Regions from separate parts of the Enterobacter chuandaensis genome, predicted to be linked through region 1. Evidence: predicted binding sites of a transcription regulator. Region 1 holds the regulator's gene; each other region holds the start of a gene.

Region 1 (4,533 bases):
ATCACGCAGCCGACGCTGATTATTCACGCCAAAGATGACCCGTTTATGGACCATCACTCTATTCCCGCGCAGGAATTCCTGCCTGACAACGTTCACTACCAGCTGACCGAGCATGGCGGCCACGTCGGGTTCATCGGCGGCACGCTGCGCAGGCCGAAAATGTGGCTGGAGGCGCGAATTCCTGACTGGCTTACTCCTTATCTGGACGGTGCAAAATGATCATTCCCTGGCAGGATCTGGCTCCCGAAACGCTCGATAATCTGATTGAAAGCTTTGTATTACGCGAAGGCACCGATTATGGTGAACATGAGCGTTCGCTTGAGCAAAAGGTCAACGATGTAAAACGCCAGCTGAAAAGCGGCGACGTGGTGCTGGTGTGGTCAGAACTGCATGAGACGGTCAATATCATGCCCCGCAACGCGTTTCACGGCTGATCTTCCAACCTTTTCAGTCAGGGAGTTGCTATGTCTGCCAGACATCCCATTATTGCCGTTACGGGCTCGAGTGGTGCGGGAACCACCACCACCAGCCTCGCATTTCGCAAGATTTTCGCCCAGCTGAATCTCCGTGCGGCGGAGGTCGAAGGCGACAGCTTTCACCGCTATACGCGGCCTGAGATGGACATGGCGATCCGCAAGGCGCGCGATCTGGGCAAACACATCAGCTACTTCGGCCCGGAAGCCAATGATTTCGGCCTGCTGGAACAGACATTCCGTGAATACGGACAGAGCGGCACCGGGCAGTCCCGCAAGTATCTGCACACCTACGACGAAGCCGTACCCTGGAACCAGGTTCCAGGCACCTTTACCCCCTGGCAACCGCTGCCGGAACCAACCGACGTGCTGTTTTATGAAGGATTGCACGGTGGTGTGGTTACGCCTCAGCACGACGTGGCGCGGCACGTGGATCTGCTGGTCGGCGTGGTCCCAATTGTTAACCTGGAGTGGATCCAGAAGCTGACGCGTGACATGAGCGAGCGCGGCCATTCGCGCGAGGCGGTAATGGACTCGGTGGTGCGTTCCATGGAAGACTACATCAACTACCTCACGCCGCAGTTCTCCCGCACCCACATTAACTTCCAGCGCGTGCCGACGGTGGACACCTCCAACCCGTTTGCCGCCAAAAGTATCCCGTCTCTGGATGAGAGCTTTGTGGTGATCCATTTCCGTAATCTTGAAGGCATTGATTACCCCTGGCTGCTGGCGATGCTGCAGGGCTCGTTTATTTCGCACATGAATACGTTAGTGGTACCGGGCGGGAAAATGGGGCTGGCGATGGAGCTCATCATGACGCCGCTGGTGGAGCGGCTGATGGAAGGGAAGCAGATCGCGTAACATCTGTTGCCGGATGGCGCTTCGCTTATCCGGCCTACGTTCGTGCAGTTGTAGGCCCGGTAAGCGCAGCGCCACCGGGCTTTGTTTTTAAGCCTCGATCACTTCATACGAATGCGTGATTTTTACCGCTTTCTCCAGCATTAACGCCACAGAGCAGTATTTCTCCGCAGAAAGATCCACCGCACGTGAAACCGCCGCGTCTTTCAGTTCTTTGCCGGTGACGATAAAGTGCAGATTAATATGGGTGAACAGGCGTGGCGCCTCTTCGCGACGTTCTGAGGTGAGTTTAACCTCGCAATCCGTCACGTCATGACGACCTTTTTGCAGAATCGACACCACGTCAATCGCGCTGCATCCGCCTGCCGCCATCAGCACCATTTCCATTGGGCTAGGGGCTTTATCGCCGGAGTTACCATCCATCAAAACCTGGTGCCCTGATGCGGACTCGCCCAGGAACGTTAAACCTTCAACCCACTTCACGCGCGCTTGCATATTCATTAACTCCAACGTTGCATTTTTGGTGACAGATTACGCGCACGTTACATTTCTCGCAATGGAAGGCGACCTGCATCATGCTGAAGCGAGACACCAGGAGACACGCGGCGAAAGCTATGCTAAAACACTCAGGATGCTACAGTAATACATTGACGTTACACATGTATGCAGAGGACATCAAACTTTACTGGCTGCGAAACGTTACGACAGCCGACTTCCCAGGGTATGGGTAAGAATTCGATTGCAACCCCAGAGTCCGGATGCATCTGATGACTCTGGTGACAGCTTATAACAGAGGATAACAGCGCATGGTGCTTGGCAAACCGCAAACAGACCCGACTCTCGAATGGTTCTTGTCTCATTGCCACATTCATAAGTACCCATCGAAGAGCACGCTGATTCACCAGGGTGAAAAAGCGGAAACGTTGTATTACATCGTCAAAGGCTCGGTGGCAGTGCTGATCAAAGATGAGGAAGGCAAAGAGATGATCCTTTCTTATCTGAACCAGGGCGATTTTATCGGTGAACTGGGCCTGTTTGAAGAAGGCCAGGAACGTAGCGCCTGGGTTCGTGCAAAGACAGCATGTGAAGTGGCTGAAATTTCCTACAAGAAATTCCGTCAGCTGATTCAGGTTAACCCTGACATCCTGATGCGTCTTTCTTCCCAGATGGCGCGCCGTCTGCAGGTGACGTCAGAGAAAGTGGGTAACCTCGCCTTCCTGGACGTGACCGGCCGCATCGCGCAGACCCTTCTGAACCTGGCGAAACAGCCAGACGCGATGACCCACCCTGACGGCATGCAAATTAAAATTACCCGTCAGGAAATTGGTCAGATCGTCGGTTGCTCCCGCGAAACAGTGGGCCGTATTCTGAAAATGCTGGAAGATCAAAACCTGATCTCCGCCCACGGTAAAACCATCGTGGTTTACGGAACCCGTTAATCCCGGTCAAACGGCGTGTCATCGTAAGGTGTCACGCCGTTTTTGTCTCTATTCCCCATGTGGCGCAGGCTGATCTATCACCCGGAAGTTAACTACGCACTGCGACAAACGCTGGTGCTGTGTCTTCCCGTGGCCGTGGGCCTGATCCTCGGACATCTTCAGCAGGGTCTGCTGTTTTCCCTCGTCCCCGCCTGCTGCAACATTGCCGGTCTGGACACGCCGCATAAACGCTTTTTCAAACGCCTGATTATCGGTGGCAGCCTGTTTGCTGGCTGTAGCCTTGCCGTCCAGCTTTTACTGGCCCGCGACATTCCGCTGCCGCTGATCCTGTCCGTGCTGGCCATGACCCTCGGCGTCACCGCCGAAATCAGCTCGCTGCACGCCCGTCTGCTTCCCGCGTCACTCATTGCGGCCATCTTCACCCTGAGCCTCGCCGGAAATATGCCCGTGTGGGAGCCGCTGCTGATCTACGCCCTCGGCACGCTGTGGTACGGGCTGTTTAACTGGTTCTGGTTCTGGCTGTGGCGTGAACAGCCGCTGCGCGAATCCCTGAGCCTGCTCTACCGCCAACTGGCCGATTATTGCGAAGCGAAATATACCCTGCTTACCCAGCACACTGACCCGGAAAAATCGCTGCCGCCGCTGCTTGCGCGCCAGCAAAAGGTGGTAGACCTGATAAGCCAGTGCTATCAGCAGCTGCACATGCTTGCCGCCAACAAAAATCACGAATACAAACGGCTGCTGCGCACCTTCCAGGTCGGGCTCGATTTGCAGGAGCATATTTCCGTAAGCCTGCATCATCCGCAGGAGGTGCAAAAGCTGGTTGAGCGCAGCCATGCCGAAGCGGTGATCCGCTGGAACGCGCAGACCGTCTCCGCGCGCCTGCGGGTGCTGGCAGATGATATTCTCTACCACCGCTACCCCACGCGCTTTACCATGGACAAACAACTCGGCGCGCTGGAGAAAATTGCCCGCCAGCACCCGGAAAACCCGGTCGGCCAGTTCGCCGCCTGGCACTTCAGCCGCATCGCCCGCGTGCTGCGCACCCAGCGACCGCTTTATCCCCGCGACCTGATGGCGGATAAACAAAAACGTCTGCCGCTGCTGCCCGCCCTCAAAAGCTACCTGTCGCTGAAATCATCCGCCCTGCGCAACGCCGCAAGGATTAGCATCATGCTCAGCATCGCCAGCCTGATGGGAATGGCCCTGCACCTGCCGAAACCGTACTGGATCTTAATGACCGTGCTGTTTGTTACCCAGAACGGCTATGGCGCCACGCGGGTGCGCATTCTGCACCGGGCAGGCGGCACGATGGCGGGGCTGATCATTGCGGGCGTGACGCTGCACTTCCACGTACCCGAGGGCTATACCCTGGCGGGCATGCTGGCGATCACGCTGGTGAGCTATCTGATCATCCGTAAAAACTACGGCTGGGCGATGGTGGGCTTTACGGTGACGGCGGTATATACCCTGCAGCTGCTTACGCTTAACGGCGAACAGTTCATCGTTGCCCGGCTGATCGACACGCTGATTGGCTGCCTGATTGCCTTTGGCGGCATGGTCTGGCTGTGGCCGCAGTGGCAGAGCGGGCTGCTGAGGCAGAACGCCCACGACGCGCTGGAAGCTGACCAGCAGGCCATTCGTCTGATCCTGAGCGACGACCCGCAGCCTTCCCCGCTGGCTTACGAACGTATGAAGGTCAACCAGGCGCATAACGCCCTGTTTAACTCGCTGAATCAGGCGATGCAGGAGCCGGGCTTTAA
Region 2 (4,533 bases), 320 kb from region 1:
CAGCGCGGCGTTCGCGTTGTTCACATAGGTCTGGTGGTGTTTAGTGTGATGGATTTCCATCGTCTGCTTGTCGAAATGCGGTTCCAGTGCGTCGTAGGCATACGGCAGGGATGGCAGTGTATAACTCATAATCCTCTCCATTATTGTCGGGCGGCACAGCTGTTAATGCCGCGTAAGCAGTTGGTTCATTATAGTTAATTAAATGATATTGAAAATGATTATCAATGCCGTAGTTTTTATAAGGTTATTAGGATTCTGATAAATGATAAAATTGTGAGTCTGCTCACCCGCTTAACGTGCTGATTGCCATCCTGAACAAAAGTGCGGCAACCTTCTGAAGGTTCCTGAACCGCCTAATTTTTACACTCATCAAGTCGGGGGGAAGCCTCCGGCTATAAAAACGATGAGGACGTAAAAATGAATCATGCGATTACGATGGGTATCTTCTGGCATTTAATAGGCGCAGCCAGTGCAGCCTGTTTCTATGCCCCGTTCAAAAAGGTGAAAGGCTGGTCATGGGAAACCATGTGGTCCGTTGGCGGTACCGTCTCCTGGCTGATTTTGCCGTGGACAATCAGCGCCATGCTGCTGCCCGATTTCTGGGGCTACTTCTCCTCCTTCAACGCCTCCACCCTGCTGCCGGTATTCCTGTTCGGCGCGATGTGGGGCATCGGCAATATCAACTACGGCCTGACCATGCGCTATCTCGGCATGTCGATGGGTATTGGTATCGCGATTGGCATTACGCTGATCGTCGGCACCCTGATGACGCCAATCCTCAACGGCAACTTCGACGTGCTGATCAACACCCGGGGCGGGCGAATGACGCTGCTGGGCGTGCTGGTGGCGGTGATCGGCGTGGGGATCGTCACCCGCGCAGGCCAGCTAAAAGAGCGCAAGATGGGCATCAAAGCCGAGGACTTTAATCTGAAGAAAGGGCTGCTGCTGGCAGTGATGTGCGGCATCTTCTCGGCGGGCATGTCGTTCGCGATGAACGCTGCAAAACCCATGCACGACGCCGCTGCGGCGCTGGGCGTCGACCCGCTGTATGTTGCCCTGCCAAGCTACGTGGTGATCATGGGCGGCGGCGCGCTGGTTAACCTCGGCTTCTGCTTCATTCGTCTGGCAAAAGTGAAAGATTTGTCGGTAAAAGCCGATTTCTCACTGGCAAAATCCTTGATCATCACCAATGTGCTGTTGTCGATGCTAGGTGGCCTGATGTGGTATCTGCAATTCTTTTTCTACGCCTGGGGCCACGCCAGCATTCCGCCGCAGTATGACTATATGAGCTGGATGCTGCACATGAGCTTCTACGTGCTGTGCGGCGGGCTGGTTGGGTTGGTGCTGAAGGAGTGGAACAATGCCGGGCGCCGTCCGGTTGGCGTATTGAGCCTGGGCTGCGTGGTGATTATCATTGCGGCCAATATCGTCGGCCTCGGCATGGCGAACTGATTACGCTGCTTTTCGACTGCGATGACGCCACTGAACCGGCGTCATCGCCACCTCGCGGTTAAACACCACCGAAAAGTAGTTACTGTCCTCAAAGCCGCAGCGCATCGCCACTTCACTTACCATCAGCTCCGTGTGCTGTAACAGATACTGGGCGTGGCAGATGCGCAGCTGGCGCAGATACTGGTTTACCGTCATCCCCGTTTGAGTGCGGAACTGCTGGCGCAGCGCGCGCTCGCTGCACTGCTCCTGCTCGCAGAATTTCTCCAGCACAAAGCTTTTATTCAGGCTGCCCGCAAGCCGGGCGATCAGCTTATCCAGCAGCGCTTCCTGCGTGGTGGCGGAGGGATTATCCGTGGCGTAACGATGACGTTTGAGGGTCATAACCAGCTGGGCGAAAAGCAGCTCCGACATCTGGTTTGCCACCGGATCGCTCTTCTGGCTCTCCTGCTCCAGCTGGGAAATGGTCTGGCGCACCTGAGCCATACCACTGCTGCTTAAACGCCAGTGCGGTTCGCCTCTGGTACCAGGAAAGCCCGAGATGTTGCCCGCCCAGTCGACATTCAGCTTGAGCCTGTCAGGGCAGTAGATGACGTTCTGCAACACCAGATCGTTAACCGAGGCGTAGGAGTGCTTGTCTTCAGCACGAATGTAAAACAGGTCTCCACGCGTGATGCGGTAGGGCCGGTCGTTGAGGATGTGTAAGCCATTGCCGCGCCACACCAGCACCAGCTCGCAGAACTCGTGGGTATGCTCGGCAAAGACATTTTGCGGGTAACGGTCGGCCACCGCGACGGCCTGACTCGCGGAGGAAAAAAAATCATCTTTGCGAAGAATTAACTGAGCGGCCACACCACAACCTCTACGGCGGATAACCGGACATTATTAGCTTTTTTGCGGCCTGAAAACGGTGATTGCCCTCGCGTTACTGAAGCAACGCGTCCTTGCCCTGACGGATATCGCGCGGCGACCAGCTAAACTCCCGGCGAAACAGCGTCGAAAAGTGGTTACTGTCGCCGAAACCGCAGCGATAGGCGATATCCGTAACGCTTTCGTCGGTATGCCGTAAAAGGTGTCGCGCTTTGATCAGACGCAGACGATTGAGGTAACGTTGCGGCGTGAGCCCGGTATGCTGCTTGAGCTGACGATGCAGCGTGCGCAGCGAGAGCGAAAAGTCGTCCGCCAGCGTTTCCCAGCAGACATCTTCAGCGAAATGATCTTCCAGCCAGGCCATCAGCTGATTCAGACGCGCGTCGTTATTTTTCAGCCCTTCCACCAGGCTGCTGCGGCGCAGCAGTACCAGCAGCTGCATAAACAGCAGCTCGCGGGTGGCAATAGCGTGCGTCTCCTGCCCGTCCTCGCTCTGCTCCATCTGGCTCACCAGCTGACGCACCTGCTGCAACGTGGATTGATTCACCCGCCAGTGCGACGGGTAGTGGCCGTCCTTCTCCTGCGGCAACAGCTGATTCAGCCCGGAGAGAAACTGGAACGCATCCGGGGAACGATAGAGCACATTGGTCAGACACAGGTTGTCGGTATGTTCATACAGGTGCCTGTCGTGATCGCGCACGAAGCACACCGTACCGCCGCTGATGGTATACGGCTGACCGTTAAACACGTGGATGCCCGTTCCGTGCTCAACAATCACAATTTCATGAAAATCATGATGATGCTCCGGGAACGCAGCCTGAGGAAGCCGTGGCTCAATCGCGACCGGAGAAGCTCCCGAAGGAAAAAAATCGACGCTGTGCAGTACGGTCATAACGGCCCCCACCAATGAGAAAAGTTCTCAAAATAGTAATTAAGGCCTTCCACGCTCACCTTAAATTTTTGACAGCAAACCGCGCAAAATCTGTCGGTTTTTCAAGAAACAGGCGGAAAGATCGGGAAATGCGGTCAGCGTCACACTGCCTGCAAACCCTGCCATTACTGGAAACTGTGAACTCCCTCACGTTCACCTTTGCTTTCTTGCCAGCGCGAGATTTGGGCTGTCAGTGGCGAGAAGGTGGCTATTTCTTCCCTTTCTTACACTCCTCGCTAATGACTTAAGAAAGGACCCGACCATGACTTTTCGCCATTGTGTGGCTGTCGATTTAGGCGCATCCAGCGGCCGTGTAATGCTCGCCACCTGGGATTGTGACCAGCACACCCTTACGCTTCGCGAAATGCACCGTTTCGCCAATTGTCTGCAAAAACAGGACGGTTTTGTGACCTGGGATATCGATGCGCTGGAGGCGGAGATCCGCACCGGACTTCACAACGTCTGCGAAGACGGTATCCGCATCGACAGTATCGGCATTGATACCTGGGGCGTGGATTACGTGCTGCTGGACAGTCACGGCGAACGCGTAGGCCTGCCCGTCTCCTACCGCGACAGCCGCACCGATGGGCTGATGGCGCACGCCATCGCGCAGCTTGGCAAAGAGAATATCTATGGTCGCAGCGGCATTCAGTTTCTGCCGTTTAACACGCTGTACCAGCTGCGCGCGCTGGTGGAGCAACAGCCAGAACTGATTGAAAAGGTGGCGCATGCGCTACTGATCCCGGACTACTTAGGCTATCGTCTGACCGGCAACATGAACTGGGAATACACCAACGCCACCACCACGCAGCTGGTCAATATCAACACCGATAACTGGGATGAACACCTGCTGGCATGGACGGGCGCCTCGCCGTCCTGGTTCGGCGCGCCAACCCATCCGGGCAATGTCATCGGCCAGTGGGTTTGCCCGCAGGGGAATGAAATTCCCGTTGTCGCCGTCGCCAGTCACGACACCGCAAGCGCGGTCATTGCCTCGCCGCTCGCCAGCAAAGACGCGGCCTATCTCTCCTCCGGCACCTGGTCGCTGATGGGTTTTGAGAGCAAAACGCCTTACACCAGCGACGCCGCGCTGGCCGCCAATATCACCAACGAAGGCGGTGCCGAAGGACGCTACCGCGTGCTGAAGAACATCATGGGCCTGTGGCTGCTCCAGCGGGTGCTGAAAGAGCAGAACGTCACCGACCTGCCCGCACTTATTGCGGAAACCGAAAAGCTGAAGGCCTGCACCTTCCTGATTAACCCGAACGACGACCGCTTTATTA
Region 3 (4,533 bases), 2.0 Mb from region 1:
CTGCGAGGTTAACCTGATTGGCGGCGAGCAGCAGATTGCCGACCTGAAAGCGCAGGATAACCTCTACACCGTGGCGGAGATGTCCGCCGATGCGTGGACATCCCGCGTGGTTGGCGTGGTCAAAAAAGCACTGCATGCGCAGGTCGATGGGCTGGAGAGCGTGCTGGCGGCGATGTGTGAACCGCAGGTGGCGATCGTTTCGCTGACCATCACCGAAAAAGGCTACTGCCACTCTCCGGCAACCGGGCAACTGATGCTCGATCATCCTTTCATCGTCGCCGACCTGAAAAATCCGCATCAGCCGAAATCCGCACCGGGCGTGGTGGTGGAAGCGCTGGCACGACGCAAAGCGGCGGGGCTGCCTGCGTTCAGCGTGATGTCCTGCGACAACATGCCGGAAAACGGTCACGTCATGCGCAACGTAACCTGCGCTTACGCGCGGGCGGTAGACAGTGAACTGGCGGACTGGATCGACGCGAACGTCACTTTCCCGTCAACCATGGTGGATCGCATTGTACCGGCGGTCACTCCCGATACGCTGGATAAAATCGCGCAGCTGACCGGCGTTCGTGACCCGGCAGCGGTGGCCTGCGAGCCGTTCCGCCAGTGGGTCATTGAAGATAACTTTGTGGCCGGGCGTCCCGAGTGGGAAAAAGCCGGGGCTGAGCTGGTGTCAGACGTCATTCCGTTTGAAGAGATGAAGCTGCGGATGCTCAACGGCAGCCACTCGTTCCTGGCGTATCTTGGCTATCTGGCCGGTTACCCGCATATCAACGACTGTATGGAAGATGAGAACTACCGCATCGCCGCTCGCGCGTTGATGCTTAACGAGCAGGCGCCGACCCTAAAAGTAAAAGGCGTCGATTTAGAACACTACGCCGATCTTTTGATTGCCCGCTACAGCAACCCGGCCCTGCGCCATCGTACCTGGCAAATCGCGATGGACGGCAGCCAGAAGCTTCCACAGCGTATGCTCGATTCCGTGCGCTGGCACCTGGTACATCAGAAGCCTTTCCCGCTGCTTGCGCTGGGCGTGGCAGGGTGGATGCGTTATGTTGGCGGCGTGGACGAGCAGGGTAACGCCATTGACGTGAGCGACCCGCAATTGGCGGCGATCCAGGCGGCGGTGAAGGGGAGCGCGGAAGGGGAAAGTCGGGTTAAGGCGCTGCTCGGCATTGAGGCTATCTTTGGTAAAGAGCTGCCGCAGGAAAACGTCTTTGTCGCGGCGGTGATGAGCGCATACGAGTTGTTACTGCAGAGGGGGGCGAAGGCCGCGGTGGCTGAACGCGTGTCTCACCTGTAATCCCTGATATGCCGCCGTTTGCGGCGGCATAACACGCGCACGTTTAGTGCATACCCAGGCGAATCAGCTCGATCGGTTCGAACTTACCGTCGCATCCTTCCACTTCCACCGTTTTGCCACGACGCACCTGCGCGGCATCAAGCCCTTCGCTGTGGATCGCCTTAATCACACCCGTTTTGCCTGTGCCGCTGATCATGACGCGGCTGCCGGTGGTGATTGCATTGCGGTTACGGTCGTATGTCATCATGGTATTTTCTCCTCTCTAACCGGTCGTTACGGCGCTATTTCAGGTTTTGCCGTTCACGGGGCATATAAATACGCCTGTCTGCATTTCATTTTTTTGTTTTTGATCAAACTCACACTTTTTTCTTTATTCAGCGACGCGCTGACGGTTCACGACAGCAATTTACAAAGCAGACACTTATTTTCCATTGCTGATAGTTTCGCGGTGGGATCGTTGAGGGTTGGTTTATATTGCCGATGCCATTCTGGATACAGGAAATAACCCTTCATCGGAATAAGGAGCCAGGCTTATGTATAAGAAAATTTTGATGCCTGTTGATGTGTTTGAAATGGATTTGAGCGACAAAGCGGTTCGCCACGCGGCAAACCTTGCGAAGGCTGAGGGCGCATCGATTACCCTGGTCAACATTTTGCCTGCCAGCAGTCGGTCTCTGCTGCGCGGATTCAACGCCGATATTAAAAAGTTCGAAGAGTATATGACCGCAGAATCCGGAAAGAAAATGAACGAGTTAAAAAGACTGTTCGATATCGCCCCGGAGAATATTCACTCTCTGGTTCGTTTTGGCAATGTCCGCGATGAAATTATCAAGCTGAGCAGAGAAGGGGAATATGATGCGATCGTCATCGGGTCAAAAAATCCAGGCATTACGACCCATCTGCTGGGGTCAAATGCGGAATCAATTCTGCGTTACGCCACGATTCCGGTGCTAGTCGTTCGTTAATCATCTCGCCGCTCCCGAAAGGGGCGGCGAAAATTACTCTTCGCTAAACCACTCGCTATTTTCCTGGCGAATAAGCTGCACGGATTCGCTAATTTCCTGCAGATGGAGCGTCATGGCTTTTTCCACACCTTCCGGGTCGCGTTTTTCAAGCGCGCTGAAAATATCATGATGCTGGCGGAGCAGCATTTCCGGCGGTGATACATGATCCAGGCTCATGTAGCGCACCCGGTCAATGGTGGCCTTGATGTTTTCAATCGTATCCCAGGCTAACTGACAATCTGCAATCTGCGCCAGCTTCTGGTGGAATTCATCGTCAAGCTGAAAGAAATCGTTGAGCTGCTTACGGTCAATCGCAATGCGCTGCTGGTGAAGGTTCTGCTCCAGCAGGTAACACTGGTTGTCGTTGACGAGCGTTGCGGCACGGCGCGCTACCGCGCATTCAATAGCCTGGCGAACGAAACAGCCATTACGCACCTGAGAAAGGGAAATTTTATTTACATAGCTGCCGCGCTGGGGGCGGATCTGAATCAGGCCATTCTCGGCAAGTTTAATAAACGCCTCGCGCACCGGCTGACGGGAGACATCAAAACGCACGGACACCTCTTTTTCAGAGAGCGGCGTTCCCGGCGGGATCAGGCAATGGACGATATCGCGGCGTAAAATACGATAAATTTGCTGATTAACGGGCTGGGTAGGGTTGAGTTGCGATTCAGCGGCCATGGGTTGTGATTTCTCAGAGAGTTAACCCGAACATACTACCATTCTTTTACCCGGCATCACATACCCGGCCCGCAGGCCGGGAGAGCATCATTTAGCCGCGATGGACGTTAAGCCCGGCGAAACTCTGGCTGACCGGCATCATTTCCACGGTATTGATGTTGACGTGTTTTGGCAGCGTCGCGACCCACCAGACCGTTTCGGTGATGTCCTCTGGCGTCAGGGCATTGGCGTTTTCGTAGGTTTTATCCGCTTTCGCATCGTCGCCTTTGAAGCGTACGTTGGAGAATTCGGTGCCGCCCACCAGGCCCGGCTCGATATCGGTAACGCGAATGGCGGTGCCGTGCAGGTCGGTACGCAGGTTGAGGCTGAACTGGCGCACAAACGCTTTCGTCGCGCCATAGACGTTGCCGCCCGCGTAAGGCCAGCTCCCGGCGGTAGAACCGATGTTGATAATGTGGCCACGGTTGCGCTCGACCATGCCCGGCAGCACCGCGCGGGTCATATAGACCAGCCCTTTGTTGTTGGTGTCGATCATGTTTTCCCAGTCTTCAACGCTGGCTTTGTGAGCGGGCTCCATGCCCAGCGCCAGACCGGCGTTGTTGACCAGCACGTCGATGGCGCGCCACTCTGACGGCAGGTTAGCAATCATCTCTTCAATGGCCGCGCGGTTACGCACGTCCAGCTGCGCGGTCAGGATGCTGTCACCTAAATCGTCCTTCAGCTCCTGGAGGCGCTCCTGACGGCGGCCCGTTGCAATCACCTTATGCCCGTTGGCGACGAAGCGACGCGTGATACTTTCACCAAAACCCGCCGTTGCCCCGGTAACTAAAATAATCATCTCACTGTTCCTCAACGCTTTTTGTGTTGTACTAACATAGCACGGCCGCAGAGGATGCGTTAAGGCCACATTTGTATGACGGCATTGCAGCCAGTGGCGGCCTGGCCTACTCTGGGAAGATACCCGTACTCAGGAGTGAAAGATGTCGGTCACGAATCCCTTTTTTGACATTAGCCTGTTGCCTTACCAGGCTCCGCGTTTTGATGAAATCAACGACAGCCACTATCGCCCGGCCTTCGACGAAGCGCTTCGCCAGAAGCGCGCGGATATTGACGCTATCGTTACTCAGTCCGCTGCACCGGACTTCAACAATACCGTGCTGGCACTGGAAAAAAGCGGCGTTATGCTCTCGCGCGTCAGCAGCGTATTCTTCGCTATGACCTCCGCGCATACTAACGGTTACCTGCAGGAGCTGGAGGAGCAGTTCTCCACTGAACTTGCCGCGCTGGCGAACGATATCTGGCTGAACGACGCGCTCTTTTCCCGCGTGGAGAGCGTCTGGCAGGATCGCACCGCGCTGGACGCCGAATCACGTCGGCTGGTCGAGGAGACGTACCAGCGCTTTATTCTTGCCGGTGCGCGCCTGAACGAGACAGAAAAAGCCGAGCTGAAGGCGCTGAATACCGAGGCTGCAACCTTGACCAGCCAGTTTAATCAGCGCCTGCTGGCTGCCGATAAGGCGGGCGGGCTGGTGGTGGATTATGCGC
Region 4 (4,533 bases), 2.3 Mb from region 1:
AGATGCGCGACGCGTTCGGGCAGAAAAAGCTGGTGACCATCGCGGTGGGCGCGAATGCGGAAAGTCCGAAAAGCTGGGTGGATGTCAAAGCCATCGCCCCGCTGCTCGACTATATCAACCTGATGACCTACGACATGGCGTACGGGACACAGTATTTCAATGCCAACCTGTATGACTCCAGCGCCTGGCCAACGGTGGCCGCTGCCGACAAATACAGCGTTGATTTTGTGGTGAACAACTATCTGGCCGCCGGACTTAAGCCGAAGCAGATGAACCTCGGGATCGGTTTTTACGGCCGCGTACCAAAACGTGCGGTTGAACCGGGCATTGACTGGAGCCAGCCAGACGCGCAAAAAAATCCGGTTACCCAGCCCTACTTTGGACCGCAGGAGATCGGCCTGTTTAAGTCGCTCGGCTATGATCTGACCAAAGATACCTACGTGAAGTACAACGATATCGTGAAGAAGCTGCTGAACGATCCGCAGAAACGCTTTACCGAGCACTGGGATGACCAGGCGAAGGTACCGTGGCTGTCGGTGAAGGGTGCCGATGACAATGCGCTGTTTGCGATTTCCTATGAGAACCCGCGTTCCGTTGCGATCAAAGCGGACTACATCAAGGAGAAAGGTCTCGCCGGGGCGATGTTCTGGGAGTATGGTGCGGACGACAATAATCAGTTAGCGAAACAGCTGGCGGAGTCGCTCGGGATTAAGCACTAAGTTGTATGTGCCGGGTGGCGCTTGCGCTTACCCGGCCTGCACGGAGAGCGTTATTTGAAGGTCGCAATCGGCTTCGGCGTGATGCCAAAATCTTCCTTCAGTTCGCGCTTGCTCTTCATCACCATCTGACCGTTGGTGTCGATAGTCATGTGCTGCGCGTCGATGTTATTGCGCGCTTGCCACAGCATTACCAGCTGCAGACTGTTTTCTTTTTGCTCAGGTGTGAGCGCCACACCGTCCGGCCATTTTCCCAGCTCAACGGCGGTTACCAGACGCTGATAAACTTCCGGGGTCATCCCGTTAATCATGTCATCGATATTCACGATCTCTCCTTTTCAAAGGAATAATTTGCTGAATCGTTTTTTCAACCTTTAATCTGGTCGCCGTTTTCATCATCGCTGAAGCTCATTGAGGCTGAGTTCACGCAGAAACGCTCGCCCGTTGGCTGAGGACCATCCGGGAAGACGTGCCCCAGGTGCGCGTCGCAGTTGCCACAGCGAATTTCGGTACGCACCATACCGTGCGACGAGTCGGTTAGATAGCGGATTGCATCGTCGCTCACCGGCTCGTAAAAGCTCGGCCAGCCGCAGCCGGAGTCGTATTTCGTTTGGGAATTGAACAGCGGAGCATCACAGACCAGGCAGTGATAGACGCCGTCTCGCTTGTTGTGCAGCAAACGCCCGGTAAATGGCGGCTCCGTGCCGTGATTCTGCGTCACGTAAAACTGCATTTCTGTGAGGTTTTTTTTCAAATCGTCAGGGTTACGTTGGTTCGACATATGCTTACATCTCGCTGTAGAAACAGACATCTTTTAACCCGGATTCTAACAAAACATTAACACCCTTGCGTGCACTTTTGTTCTAAACTTATGTGTCGCGAAAAGGCGGTCAGGCAATTGTGATCATGTTCACATTTTTATCCTGCGAGGACTTTAAAATTCCGGGCGCAGCCCCCATGTGGTTGCAAGCTCAAAGGGAAAGTGAGGCGAGTCAGTCGCACAAACGTTAGTCACAGGATTGATTTGTCGCAATGATTGACACGATTCCGCTTGACGCTGCGTAAGGTTTTTGTAATTTTACAGGCAACCTTTTATTCACTAACAAATAGCTGGTGGAATATATGACTATCAAAGTAGGTATCAACGGTTTTGGCCGTATCGGCCGTATTGTTTTCCGTGCTGCTCAGAAACGTTCTGACATCGAAATCGTTGGTATCAACGATCTCCTGGACGCTGAATACATGGCGTACATGCTGAAGTACGACTCAACTCACGGTCGTTTCGACGGCACCGTTGAAGTGAAAGACGGCCACCTGGTTGTTAACGGCAAAACCATCCGCGTTACTGCTGAGAAAGACCCAGCTAACCTGAAATGGAACGAAATCGGTGTTGACGTTGTTGCTGAAGCAACCGGTATCTTCCTGACCGACGAAACTGCACGTAAACACATCACTGCGGGCGCGAAGAAAGTTGTTCTGACTGGTCCATCCAAAGACAACACCCCAATGTTCGTTCGTGGTGCAAACTTCGAAACTTACGCTGGCCAGGACATCGTTTCTAACGCATCCTGCACCACCAACTGCCTGGCACCGCTGGCTAAAGTTATCAACGACAACTTCGGCATCATCGAAGGTCTGATGACTACCGTTCACGCGACCACCGCTACTCAGAAAACCGTTGACGGCCCGTCTCACAAAGACTGGCGCGGCGGCCGTGGCGCGGCTCAGAACATCATCCCATCCTCTACCGGTGCTGCTAAAGCTGTAGGTAAAGTACTGCCAGAACTGAATGGCAAACTGACTGGTATGGCGTTCCGCGTTCCAACTCCTAACGTATCCGTTGTTGACCTGACCGTTCGTCTGGAAAAAGCTGCTTCTTATGAAGAAATTAAGAAAGCGATCAAAGCTGCTTCCGAAGGCGCAATGAAAGGCGTTCTGGGCTACACCGAAGACGACGTTGTATCTACCGATTTCAACGGCGAAGTGTGCACTTCCGTGTTCGATGCTAAAGCAGGTATCGCACTGAACGACAACTTCGTGAAACTGGTTTCCTGGTACGACAACGAAACTGGCTACTCTAACAAAGTACTGGACCTGATCGCTCACATCTCCAAATAAGTTGAGATGAGTGCTTGATCCAAAAAGGCGACTTCGGTCGCCTTTTTTATTGTTTTTTAGACAGAGGATTGCTTAATGATTAATAAAATTTTTGCACTTCCGGTAGTCGAACAACTTACCCCTGTGCTCTCCCGCCGTCAGATTGACGGTGCCGATATTATCGTGGTTGACCACCCGCGCGTTAAAGCCTCCGTGGCGCTGAACGGCGCGCACCTGCTCTCCTGGAAACCGGAAGGCGAAGCGGAAGCGCTGTGGCTGAGCGACGCCACCTCGTTTAAAAAAGGGGATGCGATTCGCGGCGGCGTGCCAATCTGCTGGCCATGGTTTGGTCCGTCCGCACAGCCGGGTTTACCTTCGCACGGTTTCGCCCGTAACCAGCAGTGGACGCTGAAAGCGCACAACGAAGACGACAACGGTGCGGTACTCACCTTTGAACTGAAGGCCAATGATGAAACTCGTGCCCTGTGGCCGCACGATTTCACCCTGTACGCCCGTTTCAAGCTGGGTCAAACCTGTGAGATTGAGCTGGAAGCCCACGGCGAGTTCGAAACGACCTCTGCCCTGCACACCTACTTCAATGTGGGTGACATCAGCGCAGTGAAGGTGAGCGGCCTGGGTGATACCTTTATAGATAAAGTCGATAACGCGAAGGAAGGCAAACTGAGCGACGGCGTTCAGACTTTCCCCGACCGTACCGATCGCGTCTATCTGCACCCGGAAGCGTGCAGCGTCATTCACGACAGCGCTCTCAACCGCAGAATTGAAGTGGTTCACCAGCATCACAGCAACGTGGTGGGCTGGAACCCGGGCCCTGCCCTGTCCGTAAGCATGGCCGACGTGCCTGACGACGGCTATAAAACTTTTGTCTGCGTGGAAACCGCCTGCGTGAGCGCCCCGCAGAAAGCGAGTGAAGAAAAACCGTCTCGTTTAGGGCAAACGATCCGCATCGTTAAGCGATAACATCGCTGCACCACATTAAAGCAAACGGGGCGCATAGCGCCCCGTTTTGATGCATGGATTGCACTGTATTAATGCGCAATCAGAACTTGTAGCTCACACCCACAGAGAAGATGCCAGCCCAGGACTTATCGACCATCGGGCTATCTTTCACTTCATCACTCAGACGCTCATAACGGCCAGTACCGTAGACGCTCCAGTCGCCGAGGAAGTTATAGCTCGCGGTCAGCTCCAGGTAAGGATCCCAGCCGTCATCCGCGCTGTAGCTTTTCAGACCACTGCGGCGGGACTCGTTTTTAGAGACGCCGTAGTAGTAGTCGTTATAGTTTTCACTGTTGTACTGCACGCCAATACCCGGCGTCAGGGTGAGCCCACCGTTGGTATAGCGATACAACCAGGCCAGATCCCAGATAAAGCCGTTGCTGTTATCCAGCGTGTCACCCGCCAGGGCCGTACGCAGGAAGCCATACTGGGTGTTATGGACATAGGAAAGCCCGGCCATCATGGAGCTTTTACGCTTGTCGAGTTGACGAAGCGCGTGGCTATCGCTGTCGCCTGGCTTGAAGTGCGTTGGATCGTAGTAAGCCATGATGGAGAGCTTGTCGGCGGTATCGTTCCACAGATAGTAGCCGCCGCCGAGACCGCGGAACCAGAAGTTATCGCCTTCATAGGTGACAACGGGAACGGGATACACATCACGGTCATACTGCTTGTATGGGCTGTTAATCACGCCAACGCCCGC

What was found. The regulator CRP, encoded in region 1, controls carbon source genes, mostly activating them, when cyclic AMP is high. The targets are predictions, from matches to a motif close to ATGTGANNNNNNTCACAT.
Region 2: the regulator CRP is predicted to act here: its motif matches at 3,340-3,357, upstream of rhaS (HTH-type transcriptional activator RhaS).
Region 3: the regulator CRP is predicted to act here: its motif matches at 1,648-1,665, upstream of ydfZ (putative selenium delivery protein YdfZ).
Region 4: the regulator CRP is predicted to act here: its motif matches at 1,615-1,632, upstream of msrB (peptide-methionine (R)-S-oxide reductase MsrB).

What each region holds. Positions count from the first base shown of each region.
Region 1 covers NZ_CP097173.1:4,238,272-4,242,804, forward strand. Annotated here, with positions in the region: gene MX657_RS20485 (hydrolase) at 1-219, shown strand, start outside; gene MX657_RS20490 (YheU family protein) at 216-434, shown strand; gene MX657_RS20495 (phosphoribulokinase) at 465-1,334, shown strand; gene MX657_RS20500 (OsmC family protein) at 1,422-1,826, opposite strand; gene crp (cAMP-activated global transcriptional regulator CRP) at 2,138-2,770, shown strand; gene MX657_RS20510 (YccS/YhfK family putative transporter) at 2,828-4,533, shown strand, end outside.
Region 2 covers NZ_CP097173.1:4,560,248-4,564,780, forward strand. Annotated here, with positions in the region: gene sodA (superoxide dismutase [Mn]) at 1-129, opposite strand, end outside; gene rhaT (L-rhamnose/proton symporter RhaT) at 418-1,452, shown strand; gene rhaR (HTH-type transcriptional activator RhaR) at 1,453-2,301, opposite strand; gene rhaS (HTH-type transcriptional activator RhaS) at 2,375-3,211, opposite strand; gene rhaB (rhamnulokinase) at 3,513-4,533, shown strand, end outside.
Region 3 covers NZ_CP097173.1:2,215,884-2,220,416, forward strand. Annotated here, with positions in the region: gene MX657_RS10825 (mannitol dehydrogenase family protein) at 1-1,303, shown strand, start outside; gene ydfZ (putative selenium delivery protein YdfZ) at 1,347-1,550, opposite strand; gene MX657_RS10835 (universal stress protein) at 1,837-2,268, shown strand; gene MX657_RS10840 (GntR family transcriptional regulator) at 2,302-2,988, opposite strand; gene ydfG (bifunctional NADP-dependent 3-hydroxy acid dehydrogenase/3-hydroxypropionate dehydrogenase YdfG) at 3,080-3,826, opposite strand; gene dcp (peptidyl-dipeptidase Dcp) at 3,969-4,533, shown strand, end outside.
Region 4 covers NZ_CP097173.1:1,955,695-1,960,227, reverse strand. Annotated here, with positions in the region: gene MX657_RS09560 (glycoside hydrolase family 18 protein) at 1-719, shown strand, start outside; gene MX657_RS09555 (YeaC family protein) at 770-1,042, opposite strand; gene msrB (peptide-methionine (R)-S-oxide reductase MsrB) at 1,084-1,497, opposite strand; gene gapA (glyceraldehyde-3-phosphate dehydrogenase) at 1,839-2,834, shown strand; gene MX657_RS09540 (D-hexose-6-phosphate mutarotase) at 2,910-3,794, shown strand; gene MX657_RS09535 (MipA/OmpV family protein) at 3,874-4,533, opposite strand, start outside.